3 regions of the Saccharothrix ecbatanensis genome follow, and region 1 is predicted to be linked to each of the others. Evidence: riboswitches for the same ligand, from Rfam matches in the RefSeq annotation. Region 1 holds a riboswitch; each other region holds the start of a gene.
What was found. A riboswitch is a leader RNA that binds a small molecule or an ion and turns the genes downstream of it on or off. The one in region 1 is predicted to bind S-adenosylmethionine.

Region 1 (4,699 bases):
ACGCCCTGGCGTTCGGCCGCTCCGGACGTGGCGATCCGGATGCCGGCCGCGGCCAGTCCGCCCACCACGGTCGGGCCGGTCCAGCCGGGGCTGGGGTGCACGGCTACGCCGACCGGCTTGTCCACCACGATGATGTCGTCGTCCTGGTGCAGGATCTCCAGGCCTTCCACCGGCATGACCTGCACCTGGATCGGCCGCTCGGGCTCGGGGAGGGTGACCTCCAGCACCGAGCCCGCGATCAGCCGGTCCGACTTGCCCGCTGGCTGTCCGTCCAGCAGCACGTCGCCGGACTCGGTCAGCCCGACCACCACCGTGCGGGACAGGCCGAGGAGCTTGGCCAGACCGGCGTCGACCCTCATCCCGTCCAGACCGTCCGGAACGGGAAGGGTCCTATAGCCGCTCATGCCCGCACCTCGCTGGCGCTCGGTGCGGCAAGAGCGGCGCGCACTGTGTTGGATGATTCGCTCGCAAGCTCGCTCATGCGCCCGCCTTCTTGGCCGCGGGCTTCTCCACGCGCGTACCGTCGTAGTCACGTTGGAGCAGCGCCATCAGCACGATCACGCCGCCGCCCACGCAGATGGCGGAGTCCGCCACGTTGAACACCGGGAAGAAGTTCCCCCACGGGTCGAGCACCGAGATGAAGTCGACCACGCCGCCGCGCAACGGGCCGGGACCTCGGAAGACGCGGTCCACGAGGTTGCCCATCGCGCCGCCGAGGACCAGGCCGAGGCCGATGGCCCAGCCGACCGACCGCAGCCGGCGCGCGATCCACAGGATGAACCCGACCACGCCGAACGCGATCAGCGCGAGGATCACCGTCCAGCCCTCGGCCAGGCCGAACGCGGCGCCGGTGTTGCGGATCAGCGGCAGGTAGAGGAGGCCGCCGAACAGCTCGACCGGCTCACGCCCCTCCAGGTGCTCCACCGCGAGGATCTTGGTGACCAGGTCGACGGCCAACACGAGCGGTGCGATGACGGCCAGCAGGAGGACCCGTCGCTTGGGCAGCGGTGTGTCCGGCTGTTCCGGCGTGTCCGGCTCGGTGTTGGGATCGGTGCTCACCGGGCCATTGTCCAGCATGCTGGTCAGCGCAGGAACGGCGGGAGCGCGCGCTCGTCGTTCAACGGGGCCCAGCGGCCGTCGCGGAGTTCGTACTCCCACCGCGAGCCCTCGGTGACGAGCGTGCGCAGCGCGGCCACGAAACGGTCCACGTGCTCTTCGGTCGTGCCCAGGCCGATGGACGCCCGCAGCGCGCGCTCGCCGTGCGCAAGACGGTGCACGGCGATGTGAGCGCAGAACGCGCCGTCACGCACGCCGATGCCGTGTTCGGCGGACAGCGCCGCGGCGAGGTAGCCGACGTCCTGACCGCCGGCGGTGAAGCTCACCACACCCACCCGGTCGTGCTCGGCGCCGAAAAGAGCCAGCTCGTGCACGCCGGGAACGGTCGCGAGGCCCGCGCGGAGCCTGGCCAGGAGCGCGCGCTCGTGCTCGACGGTCTGCTCCCAGCTCCGACCCAGCACGTCACAGGCCACGGCCAGGGCGTGCACGCCCACCACGTTCGGCGTGCCGGCCTCGTGCCGCTCGGGCACCGCGGACCAGGCCACGCCCAGCCGGTCGCCGTGGTCCGTGACGCGGGAAGTCGCCCCGCCGCCCACCAGGTACGGCTCGGCGGCCTGCAACCAGTCGGACCGGCCGACCAGGACACCCGAACCGAACGGCGCGTAGATCTTGTGCCCGGACAACACCGTGTAGTCGACGTCGAGCGCGCGCACGTCAACCGGGCGGTGCGGCGCGAGCTGGGCGGCGTCCAGGGCGATCCGGGCGCCGTGCCGACGGGCCACCCGCGCCAATTCCGCCACCGGCCACACCTCACCGGTGACGTTCGAGGCGCCGGTCACCACGACCAGGCGCGGGCCGACCGGCGCCTCGCGCAACGCCCGGTCCAGGTCCAACACCGCCGTAGCGGGCGAGGCTGGGGTACGCAGGCGGCGGACGTTCGGACCGCGCCACGGCAGCAGCGCGGCGTGGTGCTCGGTGTCGAACAGGATCACGGCGGTGTGCTTCGGCACGCTCCTGGCCAGCAGGTTCAGCGCGTCGGTGGTGTTGCGGGTGAACACGACGGCGTCGGTGTCACGGGCGCCGAGGAACCGGCGGACGGACGTGCGGGCCTGCTCGTAGACCTTGGTGCTGACCTGGGACGCGAAGCCCGCGCCCCGGTGCACGCTGGCGTACCAGGGCAGCAGCTCGTCCACCGCGTCGCGGACCTGCTCCAGACAGGGCGCGCTGGCCGCGTGGTCGAGGTTCGCGTACTCGACGCGCTCACCGGTCACCAACGGCACTCGCAGCGTGGAACCGACGACGCGCGGCAGCGCGGCAACAGAGATTCGGGGAACAGCGACGGTCATGACGTGACGCCTCCGGGGTCCGGGACCCCGCCGGAGAGGGAGCCCGCGCTTGCCGGGCGCCCTGCGCGCCAGGCCAGGTCCTCACCGGGGGCACCCCACCGCGGAGGAGGGTTGCCGGCCAGCAAGCCCGGGCTTGTCGCTGGCACTCATGACCTTCACGTCGAAGGTAACCCAGTGCGCCCGCTCACGTCGAGGGCGTTCACATCCTGGGAGACCCGGTCACGGCAGACCTACATCGCCCTTCCAGCGGGCGAACCGGCCGGCCCGGTCCACGGCCCTGATGCGCTGCTCGGTCGCCGTGCGCATGGCCTCCGTGCACACGACCAGCAGCTGGTCGTGCTCCTGCAACCGGGTCGTCGGCTGCGGTGTGAAGCCGTCCTTGTCGCGGACGACGAGGCTCACCGACGACCCCGGCGGCAGCCGCAGTTCGGACAGGTAGACGCCGTGCAGCTTGGAGCCGCGCTGGATGCGGACCTGGAGGAGTTCCGCGCCCAGCTCGTCCAGCGCCGACGAGTCGACCTGCACTTCCTGCGCCTCACCGGACTTGACCAGCTTCAGCCACTTGGCGAGCCACGGCAGGGTCGTCCCCTGCACCAGGGTCAGCACCACGACCAGCACGAACACCGCGTCGACCAGCTGTTGCGCGCCCGGCACGCCCTGGATCAGCGGGATCAGGGCGAACACGATCGGCACGGCGCCGCGCAGCCCGGACCACGAGATGAACACCTGTTCCCGCCAGGGCACCCGGAACGGCAGCGCGGCGCACAGCACCGACAGCGGCCGGGCCAGCAGCACCAGCACGGCCCCCGCGACCAGCGCCGGGACCAGCGCGTCGAGCAGCCGGCCAGGCGACGCGTACAGGCCGAGCAGCACGAACAGGCCGATCTGCGCGATCCAGCCCAGCCCTTCGGCGAACGACAGGGTGTCCGCCCGGTGCGGCAGCCGGGCGTTGCCGAGCACCAGGGCGGCGATGTAGACGGCGAGGAAGCCGGACGCGTGCGCGAGGTCGCCCACGGTGTAGGCGAGCAGGCACACGGCGACCGTGGCCAGCGGGTACAGGCCGGTGGCGGGCAGTGCGGCGCGGCGCAGTCCGATGCCGCCCAGCCAGCCGAGCGCGATGCCGATCACCGCGCCGGCGATCAGCTCGTAGGCCATCAGCAGCGGCGCGGTCCACGTGATCGGCTCGGGTGCGGCCAGCAGCACGACGGCGATGTACACCGGCGCGTCGTTGATGCCGGACTCCAGCTCCAGCGGGCCGATGAGCCGCTTGCCCACGCCCACCCCGCGCAGCACGCTGAACACGGCCGCGGCGTCGGTGGACGACAGCACGGCGCCCCACAGCAACGCGGTGCGCCAGTCCATGTCCAGCAGGAAGTGCAGCGCGAACCCCGTCACCGCGATGCTCACGCCGACGGACACCGTGGACAGCGCGATGCCCAGGCCCAGCGCGGGCCGCACCTCGCTCCACCGGCTGGTGATACCGCCCTCGGTGAGGATCAGCACGAGCGCGGCCGTGCCCAGTGACCGGGTCAGGTCGGCGTCCTCGAACTCGATGCCGACCACGGCCTCGCCGAGCAGCACGCCGATGCCCAGGTAGAGCAGGAGGGACGGCAACCCGAGCCGGATCGACACCCTGACCGCGATGACCGAAAGCAGGAGAACCGCGGCGGCGATGCCGAGGAAGCCCGTCACACCGCCCACTCGACCTCCACGCGTCGTTCCCCGCTGTCATCGACCGTCGGGTCATTCTCCCTGGTGACACCGAGATGGACGAATTCGGAACGCACGGAGTGTCACCGGCCGATGATCACGGCTAGCCGTCGAGCAGGCGGGCCAACACGTCCGCGGCTCCGGCGGGCGCGGGGTCGACCTGGATGACCTTGTCCCGGCCGCGTTCGCCCGCGATGACGTCGACGTCCTGCTTCCGCACGCCGAACGCCCTGGCCAGCGCCTTCCGCACGGCCTCGTTCGCCTTGCCTTCCACGGCGGGCGCGGCGACCGCGACGACGAGCGCGTCGTCACCCCACCGGCCGCCGACGGCCTCCCGCTTCGCACCCGGCTTCACCCGAATGGTGAACCTGAACACGTCAGGCACGGTGCGTCATGACAGCCAGCGTCTCCTCCAGCAACGCGCGCCGCGCCTTGACCAGGTCCGGCGCGGACGACAGCAGCTGGGCCTGCCCGAGGTAGACCGAGTACGCCAGGACGGCCCGCTGGTGCGCCTGCTCGGCGGTGAAGCCGAGTTCGCCGAACAGGTCCTGCAGGTAGCCGATGCGGCGGTCCGTGACGCGGCGCAG
Region 2 (4,699 bases), 3.2 Mb from region 1:
AGCGGGAAGCGGATCGACCAGGCCGTGCGGCGGATCCTGAAGCTCAAGTTCGAGCTGGGCCTGTTCGAGAAGCCGTACGTCGACCCGGAGAAGGCCGACGCGATCGTGAACGGCGCCGACCGCGCGCTGGCTCGTCAGGCTGCGGCGGAGAGCGCGGTGCTGCTGCGCAACGAGGGCGGCGTGCTGCCCCTGTCGTCCAGCGTGGGCAAGCTCGTGGTGACCGGTGACACGGCGGATTCAGCGGCCAGGCAGCTCGGCGGCTGGACCGTCGGCTGGCAGGGCGTGCCCGAGTGGTCGCCGATGCCGCCGACCGTGACGGTGTTGCAGGGCATCAAGGCCGCCGCGCCGTCCGCCAACGTGGTCAGCGCGCCCACGCAGGCCGAGGCGGTCGCACAGGCCGGGGACGCCGACGCGGTGGTCGTGGTGCTGGGCGAGGACCCCGGCGCCGAGGGTGAGGCGGACACCGAGGAGCCCGCCCTCACCGCCGCGCAGCAGGGTCTGGTGGACGCGGTGCGGGCGACCGGCAAGCCGGTCGTGGTCGTGCTGCTGACCGGCCGTCCGCAGGTGCTCGGCACGGTCGCGGACGCTCCCGCGCTGGTCGCGGGCTGGCTGCCGGGGACCGAGGGTGGCGCTGCCATCGCCGACGTGCTGTTCGGCGCGGTGAACCCGAGCGGGAAGCTGCCGGTGTCGTGGCCGAAGTCGGTCGGCGACCAGCCGTTCTCGTACGACCAGGTGCGGGGCGCGAACGCGGCTCCGGGCTCGGGGTACGACCCGGCATTCGCGTTCGGACACGGCCTCTCGTACACGACGTTCACCACGTCGACGCCGACCTTGAAGTCTGCGGAGGTGGGCCGGGACGACAAGGTGAAGGTGTCGGTGAAGGTGGCCAACACCGGTTCGCGGGACGGGACGCTCGTCGTGCCGGTGTACGTGCACCAGCCGGTGAGCAAGGTCCTGACGCCGCAGCAGCGCCTGGTCGCGTTCACCCGGGTCGAGCTGAAGGCCGGTGAGGAGCGGACGGTCGACGTGACGTTCGACGTGAAGCGCCTCGCGGTAACCGCCGGTGACATGGACGGCGGTGGGAAGCCCGAGGTGGCCAAGGGCGCGTACGAGGTCGTGGTCGGCGACGGAAAGGCCCGGTTCACGGTGCGGTGAGGCCCGGCCCACGGTGCGGTGAGGCTCGGCTCGGCTCCGGTCTCTGTTCACAGTGTCGGTTCACGGTGCGGTGAGAGGGCTCGGTTCACCGTGCGGTGAGCTGCCCTGATATCCTTCTCGGCCGTACCCGCGCGGCATTCCGCTGTGGAGGAAAACCGCCCCTTCGTGGGGCGGAGCCGGTGACAAGCGCGGTACGACTCCGAGACCGAGGAAAAGGTGGCTTTCGCGTGGCGAACATCAAGTCCCAGCTGAAGCGGATCAAGACCAACGAGAAGGCGCGCCTGCGCAACAAGGCCGTCAAGTCGTCGCTCAAGACCGCGATCCGCAAGTTCCGTGAGGCCGCCGAGGCCGGTGACAAGGAGAAGGCCACCGCGCTGGTGCAGGAGGCTTCCCGCAAGCTCGACAAGGCCGTCTCCAAGGGCGTCATCCACGCCAACCAGGCCGCCAACAAGAAGTCGGCGCTCGCCCGTCGCGCCAACCAGATCTGATCTGGTTCTTCTTCACCCAGAAGCGCCGCTCCCCCGCACGTGGTGGGCGGCGCTTCTGCGTTGTCTGTGTTGTTGCCGACGTTGTTGCGGCACCTCGCGTGCACCGTGGCCAGCGCCTAGCGTGCGCCGTAGCCCGCGCCCAGCGCGCGCCGTTGCTAGCGCTTCCCCTGCGCGGTTACCAGCACCCAGCGTGCGTCCTTGCTAGCGCTTGCCGTGCGCGGCGACGATCTTCAACACCGCGCGCTCCAGGGCATAGCCGGAATCGGCCGCGACACCCTTCACATCGGCGTTCAGATCGGCGACGACCGTCATCGCCGCCGCGAGCCCCGGGTCGTCCCAGCCACGCGACTGGCCCTGGGCCTTCTTCACCTTCCACGGCGGCATGCCGAGCTCGCCCGCCAGCTTGAACGGGTCACCCCGGCCCACCGCGGACACCCGCGCGACCGTGCGCACCGCGTCGGCCAGCGCGTCGGCGACCAGCACGTGCGGCACGCCGAGCTGCATCGCCCACCGCAGTGCCTCCAGCGCACCGGCCCGGTCACCCATCACGGCCTTCTCCGCGACCGCGAACCCCGTCACCTCGGCCCGGCCGCGGTGGTAGCGGCGGACCGCCTCGGCGTCGACCTTGCCGCCGGTGTCGGCGACGAGCTGCGACGACGCCGCCGCCAGCTCGCGCAGGTCCGACCCGACCGCCTCGATCAGCACCGCCACGGCCTCCGGATCGGCCTTGCCACCCGCCGACCGGATCTCGTGGCGCACGAACGCCTCGCGGTCCGCGGCCTTGGTGATCTTGGGGCACTCGGTCACCCTGGCACCGGCCTTGCGCAGCGCCGCGGGCAGGTCCTTGGCCACCTTGCTGCGCCCGCCGCCGGTGTGGATGACGACCACCGTCACGCCGTCCGCCGGCGCCTTGGCGTAGGCGACCACCGCGTCGGCGATCTCCTTGCCGATTTCCTGCGCCGCCTCCAGCGCGATCACCCGGCCTTCGGCGAACAGTGACGGGCTCACCAGTTCGGCCAGCTCAGGCACGGTGAGATCGGTCACGCGGACGCGGGTCAGGTCGGCCTGCGAGTCGGCTTCGCGTGCGGCGTCCAACGCGCCGCGCACAGCGCGCTCGACCAGCAACTCCTCCTCGCCGACGATCAGGTGCACAGCGTCGGGCGTGTCAGCGGGCGAACTCACGGCGCGATCCTCCCACGCGCCACGGGCGTCCGGATGGTGGACGTGTCTGGCTGAGGGTCGGGATCGTGCCGTAGTTTGAAGCCACAACTGAATACCGCTCATCCAGAGGGGCAGAGGGATCGGCCCGAAGAAGCCCCGGCAACCCGTTGTTCAGCGTGCGCTTCACAGCGCGCGCCGGCAATCACGGTGCCAATTCCGACCCGCGACGCGGGAAAGATGAGGAGATACCTCGCGATGACTGCTGTGAGTGTGCCTTCGGCCACCACCTCCTTCGACCTCGGTCCGGCTCGGGCACTGTCGTGCCGTGAATGCGGGCACGAGACGCCGCTCGCCCCCGAGTACGCCTGTATGGAGTGTTTCGGGCCGCTGGAAGTGGCCTACGACTTCGGCCGGGTCCGTCGTGAGGACATCGAAGCCGGCCCCCGCTCGATCTGGCGGTACCGCGGCCTGCTGCCCGTGCCGTCCGACGTGCGGTCACACCCCAACACCGACCCCGGCGGCACCCGCCTGGTCGAGGCCGACCGCCTCGCCAAGGCCCTCGGTGTGCGCAAGGTGTGGGTGAAGGACGACACCGGCAACCCGACCCACTCGTTCAAGGACCGCGTCGTCGGCGTAGCCCTCGCCGCCGCCCGCGAACTCGGCTTCAAGGTGCTGGCCTGCCCGTCCACCGGCAACCTGGCCAACGCCGTCGCCGCCGCGGCGGCCCGTGCCGGCTGGCAGTCGGTGGTCCTGGTGCCCTCCTCTCTGGAGCGGGCGAAGATCCTGATGACGGCCGTCTACGGCGGCGACCTGATCACCGTCGACGGCAACTACGACGACGTGAACCGGCTGGCCCAGGAACTGGCCGCCGAGCACGAGGACTGGGCGTTCGTCAACGTCAACGTCCGGCCCTACTACGCCGAGGGCTCCAAGACGCTGGGCTACGAGGTCGCCGAACAGCTCGGCTGGCGGCTGCCCGACCAGATCGTGGTGCCCATCGCGTCCGGCTCCCAGCTGACCAAGGTCGACAAGGCGTTCCGCGAGTTCGGCAGCCTCGGCCTGGTCGAGGAGACCCCGTACCGGGTGTTCGGCGCCCAGGCGACCGGCTGCTCCCCCGTCTCGGCCGCTTTCAAGTCCGGCCTCGACGTGGTCACCCCGGTCCGCCCGGACACCATCGCCCGGTCGCTGGCGATCGGCGCGCCGGCCGACGGCCCCTACGTGCTGGACGCCGTCCGCCGCACCAACGGCGCGATCGAGGACGTCACCGACGAAGAGGTCGTCGAGGGCATCCGCCTGCTGGCCAAGACCGAGGGCATCTTCGCGGAGACCGCCGGCGGCGTCACCGTGGCGACCGCGAAGAAGCTCATCGAGACCGGCCAACTCGACCCGGACGGCGAGACCGTCCTGCTGATCACCGGTGACGGCCTCAAGACGCTGGACGCCCTCGGCGACCGGGTCGGCCCGAGGGCCAACGTCCCGCCGTCGGCGGAGGCCGTGCTGAAGGCACTCCAGGACTGAGCCCGGCAGCAACGCGGCCGGCACTGCGCTCGGCAGACCGGGGCCTGGTCATCGACCCGGCCCCGGTAAGTCCGGCGGTGCCGCGGTCACAGGGCGATCCGCGGTCACAGCGCGATCCTGGAGGAGCGCAGCCAGCCGGTTCGAGGGAACGCGGCCAGCTCCGGCAGGACGTGCGGTCCGACTTGTTCGGTGACGACCCGCCAAGCGGTCAGCATCTGGGGCCACGGGCGTTTCGCCTTCTCCTGGTTGTAGCGCTCGGCGTGCCATTCCTCCGGCGGTATGGCGAGGTCGGCGTCGAACAGGGCGTCGGAGATCAGCCGGTAGGCGGTGTCGGCGGCGGGCACCTGTGCCATCCGGATGACGCCGGTGACGGTGGC
Region 3 (4,699 bases), 2.5 Mb from region 1:
CGGCATGGACGTGCCGCTCCAGGGCATCGCGCTGGAGGTCAAGAGCCTCAAGACCGTCACGGTCTACGACGGCGGCAACGCGCCCCGGCAGCTGCAGACCACGGCGGTGACCGTGGACGAGCTGATGAAGGCCGAGAACCTGTCGCTCGGGCCGGACGACAAGCTCGAAACGGCGCTGGACCTCAAGGTCACGAACGGCGCCGAGGTGCACATCACCCGCACCGGCGTGTCGGTGATCAACGCGACGGAGGCCATCCAGCCGCCCGTCGAGGAGATCAAAGACGACACGATGATGAAGGGCCAGAAAGAGGTCCTGGAGCCGGGTGTGCCCGGTGAGCAGATCGTCACCTACCGCGTCACGGTGAAGAACGGCGCCGAGATCGGCCGCGAGAAGCTGGGCGCGAAGGTCACCAAGGAGCCGGTCGCCAAGAAGGTCAAGGTCGGCACCAAGCTGCCGCCCGACGGCGAGGTGTGGGACCGGCTGGCCAACTGCGAGGCCACCGGCAACTGGGCCATCAACACCGGCAACGGCTACTACGGCGGCCTCCAGTTCAACAAGGGCACGTGGGACGCCTACGGCGGCAGCCAGTACGCCGCGTACCCGCACCAGGCCTCGCGTGAGCAGCAGATCGCGATCGCGACCAAGCTCCGCGACGCCCGCGGCGGCTACTCCGCCTGGCCCCACTGCCAGCAAAAGCTCGGCTTGCCGTAAGAATGCGTTTGTGACTGAGGATTCGATGTCGGCCGGGTCGGGGAGTTCGCTCCTCGGCCCGGCCGATGTCCGTCGGCTGGCGGCCGAGCTGGACATCCGCCCCACCAAGAAGCTCGGCCAGAACTTCGTGCACGACCCCAACACGGTGCGGCGCATCGTGTCCGCGGCCGGGCTGCGCGCCGACGACGTGGTGCTGGAGGTCGGCCCCGGCCTGGGTTCGCTGACGTTGGCGTTGCTGCCGTCGTGCCGCGCGCTGGTGGCCGTGGAGATCGACGGGGTGCTGGCGGACCGCCTGCCGGTGACGGTGGCGGAGCGCGCGCCTGGGCTCGCCGACCGGTTGAGCGTGGTGCACGCCGATGCGATGCGCGTCACACCGTCCGACATGCCCGTGGAGCCGACCGCCCTCGTCGCGAACCTGCCCTACAACATCGCGGTGCCCGTGGTGCTGCACCTGCTGGCCGAGCTGCCGTCGTTGCGCACCGGGCTGGTGATGGTGCAGTCCGAGGTCGCCGACCGGATGGCCGCCGGACCGGGCAGCAAGGTCTACGGCGTGCCCAGCGTCAAACTCGCCTGGTACGCGGACGCGCGGCGGGCCGGTCCGGTGCCGCGCTCGGTGTTCTGGCCGGTTCCCAACGTGGACTCCGCGCTGGTCGCGTTCGAACGTCACCCACCGCTGTCCACTGTGGATCAGAAACAGCTGTTCTCGTTGGTGGACGCGGCTTTCGCGCAGCGGCGCAAGATGCTCCGGGGCGCGTTGTCCGGTTGGGCCGGTTCGGCGGCCGAGGCGCAGCGCTTGCTCGTCGAGGCGGGCGTCGATCCGGCGGTGCGCGGCGAACAACTGGACGTCAGGGACTTCATCCGGATAGCCGAGGCCGCTGCCGCTCGATAGACGATGATCTTTCGGCCGAAAGTGTGATTTGCCGGACGATCCCGTTTCAGGCTTGCGTCGATCGGGTCTCGTCAGGTCTACTCGTGTTGCCATCCCGAGCGGCTGAGAGACCTGGCTCTACGACGCCGCAGCAACCACCCCTCCACGGGGGCAGGTGCTTCCGCCAGGATCGATGGAGGATCACGTGCCCAGGATGCGAATGCTCACCCGCCGGCGGGTAGTCGACCACGGCCGCCGCACGTCTTCGGCCTGTCGCAGCTCCTCCTAGCCCTAGGCGCTTTCGAATCTCCCTGCGTCCTTCCGCGGGACACCCTTCTGAGCTGAGCCGCCGGTCCGGCACGCCCTGAGCGTGCCCGGCCGCATGCAGTCGTGGAGCGAAACGTGATCACTGTCGAGAACCTCACCAAGACCTTCCCCGGGAGTACCGGGCAGGTTCGCGCGCTGGACGGCGTGAACCTGGACGTCGCCGCGGGCACCGTCCTCGGCGTCGTCGGCCCCAGCGGTTCGGGCAAGTCCACGCTCGCCCGGTGCGTCGGGCTGCTGGAGCGCCCGGACAGCGGCTCGATCCGCGTCGACGGCACCGACCTCGTCTCGCTCGACGGCATCGCGCTGCGTGCCGCCCGCCGGCAGATCGGCGTTGTGCCGCAAGGGGATTCCCTGCTCCGCCAGCGCACCGCCGCGGGCAACGTCGCGCTGCCGCTTGAGGCCGCGGGCGTCGCCGGGCCGCAGCGCCGCAACCGCGTCGCCGAACTCCTCGACCTGGTCGGCCTGACCGACAAGGCGGGCTCGTACCCCGACCAGCTGTCCGGTGGCCAGCGCCAGCGGATCGCGGTCGCCCGCGCGCTCGCCGCGTCGCCATCCGTGCTGTTGGCCGACGAGCCGACGTCCGCGCTCGACCCCGACACCACCGGCTCGGTGCTCGCCGTGCTGGACCGCGCGCGGGCCGAGCTGGGCGTCACGGTGCTCGTGGTCACGCACGACATGGGCGTGGTCCGGCGGATTTGCGACGACGTCGCGGTGCTGGAGAACGGCCGGGTCGTGGAGCACGGCAAGGTGCTCGACCTGGTGTCGGACGCCGCGAGCCGCACGGCCTCGTCGCTGCTGCCCGCCGTGGACCAGAACCCGGCGCTTGAGGGTTCGTTCGACCGGGTGGCGGACATCGTGCTGGTCGGCTTCGCGGCCGTCGGCGCGCTGCTGCCCGAGGCGACCAGCCGGTTCGGCGTCGACCTGAACCTGTTGGGCGGCGGCCTGACCAGGCTGGGGGAGACCCCGGTCGCGCGGTTCCGGGTCGGGCTGAAGGGCGAGCGCGCGGACTCGGCGCTGGAGTGGATCTCGGAGGCGGGCGGCTCGGTGCGGCGGACCCTGTCGGGTCCCCAGGGAGTAGCTGCGTGAGGTCTGCGACACCCTGGTCGGAGGTCTTCGACCAACTGCTCGTGGCTACCGGCGAGACGTTGTACATGGTGGTGGTCTCGACCGTCATCGCGGTTCTGCTCGGCACACCCGTCGGCATCTGGCTCCAGCTCACCGCTCCCGGTGGGCTGAGGCCGCGGCCGGTGCTCCACAAGGTCCTCGGGTTCGTGGTGGACCTCGGCCGTTCCATGCCGTTCCTGGTGCTGCTGGTCGTGCTCACGTCGTTGACGAGGCTGTTGCTCAGCAGCACGATCGGGCCCACGGCGGCGATCGTGCCGCTGTCGGTCGGCGCGATCCCGTTCGTCGGCAGGCTGGTGCAGAACGTGCTGTCCGAGGTGCACGTGTCGGTGGTGGAGGCCGCCGTCACGACCGGGTCGTCCACGCTGCGGATCGTGCGCAGCGTGCTGCTCCGCGAGTCGGCTCCCGCCCTGGTCAACGCCGTCGGCGTGACCGCGATCGCGTTGCTCGGCTACTCGGCGATGGCCGGTGTGGTCGGTGGCGGCGGTCTCGGCGACCTCGCCGTGCGGATGGGCTACCAGCGGTTCAACGACCGTTATCTGTGGAGCACGGTCGTCGTGCTGGCCGTCATCGCCACCGCGATCCAGCTCGTCACCAACCGTGTCGCGCGCGGCGTCGACCGCCGTCGCACCACTTCTGTCTGATTTCTTTCTGTCTGAATTTTCGTAGTAGGACTCTCCCAAAAGGAACGACATGCGTATTCGTGCTGCCCTCGTCGCCGTGCTGCTGACCGCAGTGGGCTGCGGAAGTGGCGACACCGGCGCCGCCTCGGACCCGAACGCGGCCCTGAGGATCGGCGTCAGCCCTGTTCCGCACGCGCAGGTGCTGCGGTACGTGGCGGACAACCTGGCCGCGTCGAAGGGCTTGAAGGTCGAGGTCGTGGAGTTCACCGACTACGTGCAGCCGAACACCGCGCTGGTGGACGGTTCGCTGGACGGGAACTACTTCCAGACCGTGCCGTACCTGGACACGTTCAAGGCCGAGAGCGGCGCGGCGCTGGAGTGGATCGGCCCCGTGCACATCGAGCCGCTCGGCGTGTACTCGAAGAAGCACAAGGCGTTGGCCGACCTGCCGTCCGGTGCGCGGGTGGCCGTGGCGAACGACGCGACGAACGAGGCGCGCGGGCTGAAGCTGCTCCAGGACAACGGCCTGATCAAGGTGAAGCCGGGCACGGAGAAGACGGCGACGATCCGGGACATCGCGGAGAACCCGCGTGGTCTGGAGTTCGTGGAGCTGGAGGCGGCGCAGCTGCCCCGGTCGCTGGACGACACCGATGCGGCTGTGGTCAATGGCAACTACGCCATCGACGCCGGCCTCAAGCCCGCGTCGGACGCGTTGGCGCTGGAGCGTGCCGAGGGCAACCCGAACGCGAACGGGCTGGTGACGCGGGTCGAGCTGAAGGACGACCAGCGGGTGAAGGACCTGCTCGCACTGCTCCAGTCGCAGGAGGTCAAGGACTACATCAAGGAGACGTTCTCGGGCTCCGTGCTCGCCGTCTGACGCTTCGGCCGGCTCGATGTTCGGCCGGACGTCCGCCGGTCCGGTCCGCCGGTCCGGCGCTCTGGTGGTCCGGCGGTTCGGCCGCCATCGGCCGGAATCGCTTTCGCAGGGGTCCTCGCCAAGGGGACCCCTGCTTTGATCTTGCCGGCTTTGGTCGGCGGAGGCGCGGG

Region 2: another riboswitch for S-adenosylmethionine. It lies ahead of thrC (threonine synthase); the one in region 1 lies ahead of F4560_RS24125 (aminotransferase class V-fold PLP-dependent enzyme).
Region 3: another riboswitch for S-adenosylmethionine. It lies ahead of F4560_RS36220 (methionine ABC transporter ATP-binding protein); the one in region 1 lies ahead of F4560_RS24125 (aminotransferase class V-fold PLP-dependent enzyme).

Annotation. Positions count from the first base shown of each region.
Region 1 covers NZ_JACHMO010000001.1:5,734,566-5,739,264, forward strand. Annotated here, with positions in the region: gene F4560_RS24115 (RluA family pseudouridine synthase) at 1-404, opposite strand, end outside; gene lspA (signal peptidase II) at 478-1,059, opposite strand; gene F4560_RS24125 (aminotransferase class V-fold PLP-dependent enzyme) at 1,083-2,402, opposite strand; SAM riboswitch class IV at 2,443-2,556, opposite strand; gene F4560_RS24130 (potassium/proton antiporter) at 2,622-4,094, opposite strand; gene F4560_RS24135 (DUF167 domain-containing protein) at 4,216-4,488, opposite strand; gene F4560_RS24140 (TetR/AcrR family transcriptional regulator) at 4,490-4,699, opposite strand, start outside.
Region 2 covers NZ_JACHMO010000001.1:8,950,483-8,955,181, reverse strand. Annotated here, with positions in the region: gene F4560_RS39840 (glycoside hydrolase family 3 N-terminal domain-containing protein) at 1-1,155, shown strand, start outside; gene rpsT (30S ribosomal protein S20) at 1,383-1,643, shown strand; gene holA (DNA polymerase III subunit delta) at 1,845-2,825, opposite strand; SAM riboswitch class I at 2,921-3,048, shown strand; gene thrC (threonine synthase) at 3,060-4,322, shown strand.
Region 3 covers NZ_JACHMO010000001.1:8,192,510-8,197,208, forward strand. Annotated here, with positions in the region: gene F4560_RS36210 (resuscitation-promoting factor) at 1-712, shown strand, start outside; gene rsmA (16S rRNA (adenine(1518)-N(6)/adenine(1519)-N(6))-dimethyltransferase RsmA) at 738-1,601, shown strand; SAM riboswitch class I at 1,688-1,780, shown strand; gene F4560_RS36220 (methionine ABC transporter ATP-binding protein) at 1,983-2,993, shown strand; gene F4560_RS36225 (methionine ABC transporter permease) at 2,990-3,673, shown strand; gene F4560_RS36230 (MetQ/NlpA family ABC transporter substrate-binding protein) at 3,723-4,529, shown strand.